Regions from separate parts of the Acidovorax sp. 106 genome, predicted to be linked through region 2. Evidence: predicted binding sites of a transcription regulator. Region 2 holds the regulator's gene; the other holds the start of a gene.
What was found. The regulator sigma-54, encoded in region 2, starts transcription at its own class of promoters, with help from an activator protein. The targets are predictions, from matches to a motif close to TGGCANGNAANCTGCTTT.

Region 1 (3,415 bases), 860 kb from region 2:
TGCAATGACCCGATTGCTGGATGGCTCCTCCCTCTTGTCCAGTGTTTTGACATGGCTGGAAGCCTGGGGCGTGTCGAGCGTGCTGAACTGGCTGGCGCCGCTGATGCTGGTGCTACTGGTGTCTCCTGTTCTGGTTATGTTGTCACTCCTGGGGGTCGCACTGCTCATGACGCCTGCCTTGGTCAACATGGTGGCTGCCAGGCGATTTCCACAGCTGATGCGTAAGCGAGGGGGGACTTTCCTCTCTGGCCTGCTTTGGTCCATCGCGTCCACGCTGATGGCGCTGGTGGCTTTGGTGGTCTCTATGCCCCTCTGGCTGGTGCCACCTCTTGTGCTGGTGCTGCCGCCATTGATTTGGGGCTGGCTGAGCTACAGGGTCATGGCATTCGATGCCTTGGCAGAGCATGCGACTCAGGAAGAGCGCATGGAGCTGTTTAAACGGCATCGCCCCAGCTTGCTAGGGATCGGCATATTGACGGGATACCTGGGGGCTGCACCGAGCATTGTTTGGGCCTCCGGTGTGGTGTTTGCCGCGGCTTTTGTGGTGCTGCTACCGTTAGCGATCTGGATTTATACCCTGGTCTTTGCGTTTTCCTCCCTCTGGTTTGCCCATTTTTGCCTTCATGCGCTGGAGCGTTTACGAGCGGAGCGTGAACTGCAGGCCCTGCCTGTCGAGGGGAGTCCCTTGGCCCTGGATGTCTTGGCGTCTGATTCCCCCTTGGCGCCTGATGCCAACAACCCTCACAGAGCAACATAGAGCTGCGTCATGACCCCTCACTTTGGTTTGATCATCGTTGGCGATGAAATCCTGTCCGGCAAGCGTGCGGACAAGCACATGCCCAAGGTCATAGAGCTGCTTGCAGCCCGGGGCCTGTCTCTGTCCTACGCTGACTACGTGGGGGACAACCCCGCCCGTCTCACGGCCACGTTGCAGCGAGCCTTTGCTTCAGGTGACATGATCTTCTCCTGCGGTGGGATTGGCGCAACGCCTGACGATCACACCCGGCAATGCGCTGGGGCTGCGTTGGGACGTGAGCTGGCGCTGCACGAAGGTGCCGCGGCGCTGATCCGCGAGCGAATGCAGGATGTGGCGCGGGAGCAAGGCGTTGCGTATGAGCCTGAGCGCGCAGACAATCTGCATCGATTGAACATGGGCGTCTTCCCTCAAGGGGCAGAAATCATTCCTAACCCGTACAACAAAATTCCGGGTTTCAGTTGTCTGGGCGAGGGTGGTGGCAGGGTACATTTCGTACCCGGCTTTCCCGTCATGGCGTGGCCCATGATGGAGTGGGTGTTGGACCGCTACTACCAGGACCACTTTCACTCAGCCCCCCAAGTCGAGCGCTCGGTGATCGTGTTTGGCGCCATGGAATCGTCCTTGACGCCGCTCATGGAGCAGATTGAGCAAAGCCACCATGGGCTGCGTGTTTTCAGCCTGCCCAGTGTGGACCACCCCCAATATGGGCGCCACATTGAGCTCGGGGTGAAGGGGCCCAAAGACCTGGTGCCCGCCGGTTGGAGCAGTTTGCTGCAGGGGTTGCACTCAATTGGTGCAAATTTGGGCCCCGAATTGGTGCGATCTTTATGAGTAGCTTGGTTTTTTGTGACATTTGATTACTTTTGGTGCATTGCTTTGTCCTCGGCACTTCAAATGCGAAGGCTTTGCGCCACGGTAGTGCAGTGGGTGTGGCCAGTTGGCACGCAACCTGCTTAATTTCGTTAAATTTTTTCAACAAGCGCTTTACCCAGGAGAACCTGATGGCCAAGACCGTTGCAGATGTGATGAAGATGGTGAAGGAAAACGAAGTCAAGTTCGTTGACTTCCGTTTCACTGATACCCGTGGCAAGCAGCAGCACACCACGGTGCCTGTCTCTCACTTCGACGAAGACAAGTTCATTTCGGGCCATGCCTTTGACGGCTCTTCGATCGCTGGCTGGAAGGGCATTGAAGCCTCCGACATGCAGCTGATCCCTGATCCCAGCACGGCCAACATCGATCCCTTCTTCGAAGAAACCACGCTGATCCTGACTTGCGACGTGATCGAGCCCAGCGATGGCAAGGCCTATGACCGCGATCCACGCTCCATCGCTAAGCGCGCTGAAGCCTACCTGAAGGCATCCGGCCTGGGCGACACAGCCTACTTCGGTCCTGAGCCAGAATTCTTCATCTTCGACGGCGTTCGCTGGAGCACTGAGCCCAACAACACTTTCTACGAAATCGACGAATACGAAGCCCCCTGGAACACTGGCGCCAAGCTCGAAGGTGGCAACCGCGGCCACCGTCCCACCGTCAAGGGCGGCTACTTCCCCGTGCCTCCAGTTGACAGCACGCAAGACATGCGCGCTGAAATGTCCTTGATCCTCGAGTCCCTGGGCATCCCGGTCGAAGTGTTCCACCACGAAGTGGCGGGCGCTGGCCAGAACGAAATCGGCACCCGTTTCAGCACGCTGGTTGAGCGCGCCGACTGGACCATCCTGCAAAAGTACGTGATCCACAACGTGGCCAACGCCTACGGCAAGACCGCTACGTTCATGCCCAAGCCTTACCACGGTGACAACGGCTCCGGCATGCACGTGCACCAGTCCGTCTGGAAGGATGGCAAGAACCTGTTTGCTGGCGACGGCTATGCAGGCCTGTCGGACTACGCGCTGTACTACATCGGCGGCATCATCAAGCACGCCCGTGCCCTGAACGCCATCACCAACCCTGGTACCAACAGCTACAAGCGCTTGGTGCCTCACTTCGAAGCCCCGGTGAAGCTGGCTTACTCGGCCAAGAACCGTTCTGCCTCGATCCGCATCCCTTACGTTGCTAACCCCAAGGGCCGTCGTGTGGAAGCCCGCTTCCCCGATCCACTGATGAACCCCTACCTGGGCTTCGCTGCCTTGCTGATGGCGGGTCTGGACGGTGTGGAAAACAAGATCCATCCTGGCGAAGCCGCTACGAAGGACCTGTACCATCTGCCCCCAGAAGAAGACAAGCTGGTGCCTACCGTGTGCCACAGCCTGGACCAGGCGCTGGAGCACCTGGACAAGGACCGTGCATTCCTGACCAAGGGTGGCGTGTTCACCGACAGCATGATCGACGCCTATATCGATCTGAAGATGAACGAAGTGACCCGCTTCCGCATGGCCGTGCACCCTGTCGAGTACGACATGTACTACTCGCTCTGATAGCCCGCAACGCGGCTGTCACTTGCCAAAAAGGCGGCTTCGGCCGCCTTTTTTTATGGAACATTGGCGAGCGCGGTTTATCCACCTCGGTGAGGCAGTCGTGTAAAGCGTTGCATCCTTACACAAATCCCTGCCAGCCGTGCCCCTCGCTACATTGGCGATGCGGAGTGATTGGGAGATACTCCACGGCAACCCTGCATGCACTGTGCGAGGAAAATCTATGAACAAAACGCTACTCACC
Region 2 (3,415 bases):
AAGCGGCGCAACATGCCTGCGGGGATGCGGCAGGCGATCTGCGCGGCCTCGACGGCAATGGTGCCGCTGCCGCAGCAGGGGTCGTACAGCGGCTGAGGGTTGTCGCCGTGCGGGTCCCAGCCGCTGGCGGCGATCATGGCGGCGGCCAAGGTTTCCTTCAGGGGCGCATCGCCCTTGTCCTCGCGCCAGCCGCGCTTGAACAGCGGCTCGCCCGAGGTGTCGATGTAGATCGTGGCTTCGTCGGTGGTCAGGTGCAGGTGGATGCGCACGTCGGGCCACTGGGTGTTCACATCGGGGCGCACACCGGACTTGGCACGGAAGCGGTCGGCCACGGCGTCTTTGACCTTGAGGGCGGCGAAGTTCAGGCTCTGCAGCGGGCTGTGCTGGGCCGTGACTTCGATCTTGAAGCTCTGGCGCGTGGTGAACCAGATCTCCCAGGCCACCTCGCTGGCCATGGCATAAAGGTCGTTTTCAGAGCGGTAGGGACGGTGCGCCAGTTGCACCAGCACACGCTGGGTCAGGCGGCTGTGCAGGTTCAGCTGCAGCGCATGGCGCCACGAGCTGCGCAGCAGCACGCCGCCCCGCCCGACCAGCAGGTCTTGCCCCGTAAGGCCGGTGATGCCATGCACCTCATCGGCGAGGAAGCCCTCGACGCCAGCGGCGCAGGGGAGAAAGAGTTGGAGTTGGTTCATGGTGAATACCTCGGGTGGGGCCGGATCATGCCAGGGCAGGTACATCGCCCACCCTGTACTGCCAGGCCCGGTTGCAGGCGCTGCGACATCAACGTCAGGCTACAGCGACTTGCGCAAATTGGCCGGTGCAATCTTGAGCGATTCGCGGTACTTGGCCACCGTGCGGCGGGCGCATTCGATGCCCTGCTCCTTGAGCATTTCGGCCAGTTGGCTATCGGACAACGGCTTGGTGGGGCTCTCAGCGGCCACAAACTGCTTGATGAGCGCGCGCACCGCCGTGCTGGAGGCGTTGCCACCGGTTTCGGTGCCCAGGCCAGAGCCGAAGAAATACTTCAACTCGTAGGTGCCGATGGGTGTGGCCATGTATTTGGCCGTGGTCACGCGGCTGATGGTGGACTCGTGCAGGCCCAGCTCGTCGGCAATGTCACGCAGCACCAGCGGGCGCATGGCCAGCTCGCCGTGGGTGAAGAAGCTCTTTTGCCGCTCCACGATGGCGCGCGAGACACGCAAGATGGTGTCAAAGCGCTGCTGGATGTTCTTGATGAACCAGCGGGCCTCTTGCAGGCGCTGCTGCATGCCCTGGTGGCCCTCGCCGCCCTTGTGGCCGCGCAGCGCACCGGCGTAGATGTCGTGCACGCGCAAGCGCGGCATCACATCGGGGTTCAGCGCCACGATGAAGTTGTGCTGGCCGCTGTTGCCGTTGGCCCGCCCGGCTTTGCGCACAATCACATCGGGGATGATGATGTTGCGCTCCACGTCGGCAAAGCGGCGCCCGGGGCGCGGCTCCAGCCGGGCAATCAGGGCCATGGCGGCGCGGGTGCGTTCTTCACCCGCAGCGCCGCCTTCGGTGCAAGCCTGGGTGAGGCGGCGCACATCGCGGCGGGCCAGCATCTCCAGCGGCTGCTGGCAGATCAGCAAAGCGGTCTGCACCACGGCCGCAGGGGCCTCGCTGTCAGGGTCGGCCGCCAGGGCGCTGAGTTGCAGGGTCAGGCATTCGGCGAGGTTGCGAGCGCCCACGCCCACAGGCTCCAGGGTTTGCAGCAGGCGCTGGGCTACCGTAAAGCGGTGCACCAACTCGTCAATTTGCTCCAGGTCATCCGGGCCCGCAAGGCTGATGGCCAGCTCTTGCAGCGGCTCTTCCAGGTAGCCATCGTCGTTCAGCGATTCGATGAGAAAGCGCAGGGCAGCGCGGTCCACCTCAGACAGGCGCAGTGCCAGGGCCTGGCGGTGCAAAAAGGCGGTGAGGGACTCTTGCGAGCGCGCTAGCTCCGTGGCGTCGGCCTCGTCGCCCTCCATGTCGTTGCGGGTGCGGGGGGCTGCGTCGCCGCCCCATTCGCTGTCGTTGGGCGCCATCTCCACGGTGCCGTCCCCGCCCCAATCGGGCTCGTCAGAGGCGGTGCTGCTGGTGTAGTCGGCATCGCCCGAGGCGTCACCTTGCGCATCAGAAGTGGCCTCAGCGCTTGTGGATGAAGCGCTGGCAGCTCCTGAATAGATAGCATCGTCTGCACTGTACTCGTCGGCCTGTACGGGGGTGTCGGCGTGCTCCAGGCCAAACTCTTCGCGCACGGCTTCGTCGGCGTTGCGCTCCAGGAAGGGGTTTTCGTCGAGCATCTGCTCAACCTCTTGCCCCAACTCCAGGGTCGACAACTGCAGCAGCCGGATGGACTGCTGCAACTGCGGCGTGAGGGCCAGGTGCTGAGAGACCCGCAGGGACAGGCCGGGCTTCATGCCTCAGCCCCCTGCAACACCGCACGATCCGTCACACACCGCATAGCCACACCGCGCCAAGCCATCACATGCGGAAGTGTTCGCCCAGGTACACACGGCGCACCTCGGCGTTGTCCACGATCTCAGCCGGCGTGCCCTGCGCCAGCACACGGCCATCGCTGATGATGAAGGCGTGGTCGCAAATGCCCAGGGTCTCGCGCACGTTGTGGTCGGTGATGAGCACGCCAATGCCGCGCGCTTTCAGGAAACCGATGATGCGCTGGATCTCGATCACAGCGATGGGGTCGATGCCCGCAAAGGGCTCGTCCAGCAGGATAAAGCGCGGCTGCGTGGCCAGGGCGCGGGCGATTTCGACGCGGCGGCGCTCGCCACCCGACAAGGCCAGCGCGGGCGAAGCACGCAGGTGGTCCACCCGCAGCTCTTGCAGCAGCGAGGTGAGCTGATCTTCAATCGCCGCCCGCGACAGGGGGGCGTTGTGTTCGTCACGCTGCAACTCCAGCACCGCGCGCACGTTCTCTTCCACCGTGAGTTTGCGGAAGATGGACGCCTCTTGCGGCAAATACGACAGCCCCAAGCGCGAACGGCTGTGAATGGGCATGTGCGCCACCGATTGGCCGTCGATGCGGATATCCCCCCCATCGCTGCGCACCAGCCCCACGATCATGTAGAACGAAGTGGTTTTGCCCGCCCCATTGGGCCCCAGCAAACCGACGACCTCGCCTTTTTGCACCACCAGGGACACATCTTTGACCACCTTGCGGCTGCCGTAAGACTTGGCTAGGTGGGCGACCTCAAGGCGACTGGAAGACGCCCCCGCTGCCGGGGCTTTGACGGAACGATCGCTCACTGGATGGCACCGCCCAAAGAGGTGCTGGGCCGCAGCACGGGCGCCGAGGCCGCAGGGGCCGGGCTGGCCGCGCTGGAGCCCGGTGCCGCAGCAGGCGCCTTGGGGTCTTTGGGGGCCAATACGGCCCGCACGCGGCCACCGCTGCTGG

Region 1: the regulator sigma-54 is predicted to act here: its motif matches at 1,696-1,713, upstream of glnA (type I glutamate--ammonia ligase).

The regions. Positions count from the first base shown of each region.
Region 1 covers NZ_RCCC01000001.1:429,688-433,102, reverse strand. Annotated here, with positions in the region: gene C8C98_RS01910 (EI24 domain-containing protein) at 1-757, shown strand, start outside; gene C8C98_RS01905 (molybdopterin-binding protein) at 767-1,588, shown strand; gene glnA (type I glutamate--ammonia ligase) at 1,759-3,174, shown strand; gene C8C98_RS01895 (hypothetical protein) at 3,395-3,415, shown strand, end outside.
Region 2 covers NZ_RCCC01000001.1:1,292,113-1,295,527, forward strand. Annotated here, with positions in the region: gene C8C98_RS05825 (class I SAM-dependent RNA methyltransferase) at 1-692, opposite strand, end outside; gene C8C98_RS05830 (RNA polymerase factor sigma-54) at 792-2,420, opposite strand; gene lptB (LPS export ABC transporter ATP-binding protein) at 2,485-3,267, opposite strand; gene lptA (lipopolysaccharide transport periplasmic protein LptA) at 3,264-3,415, opposite strand, start outside.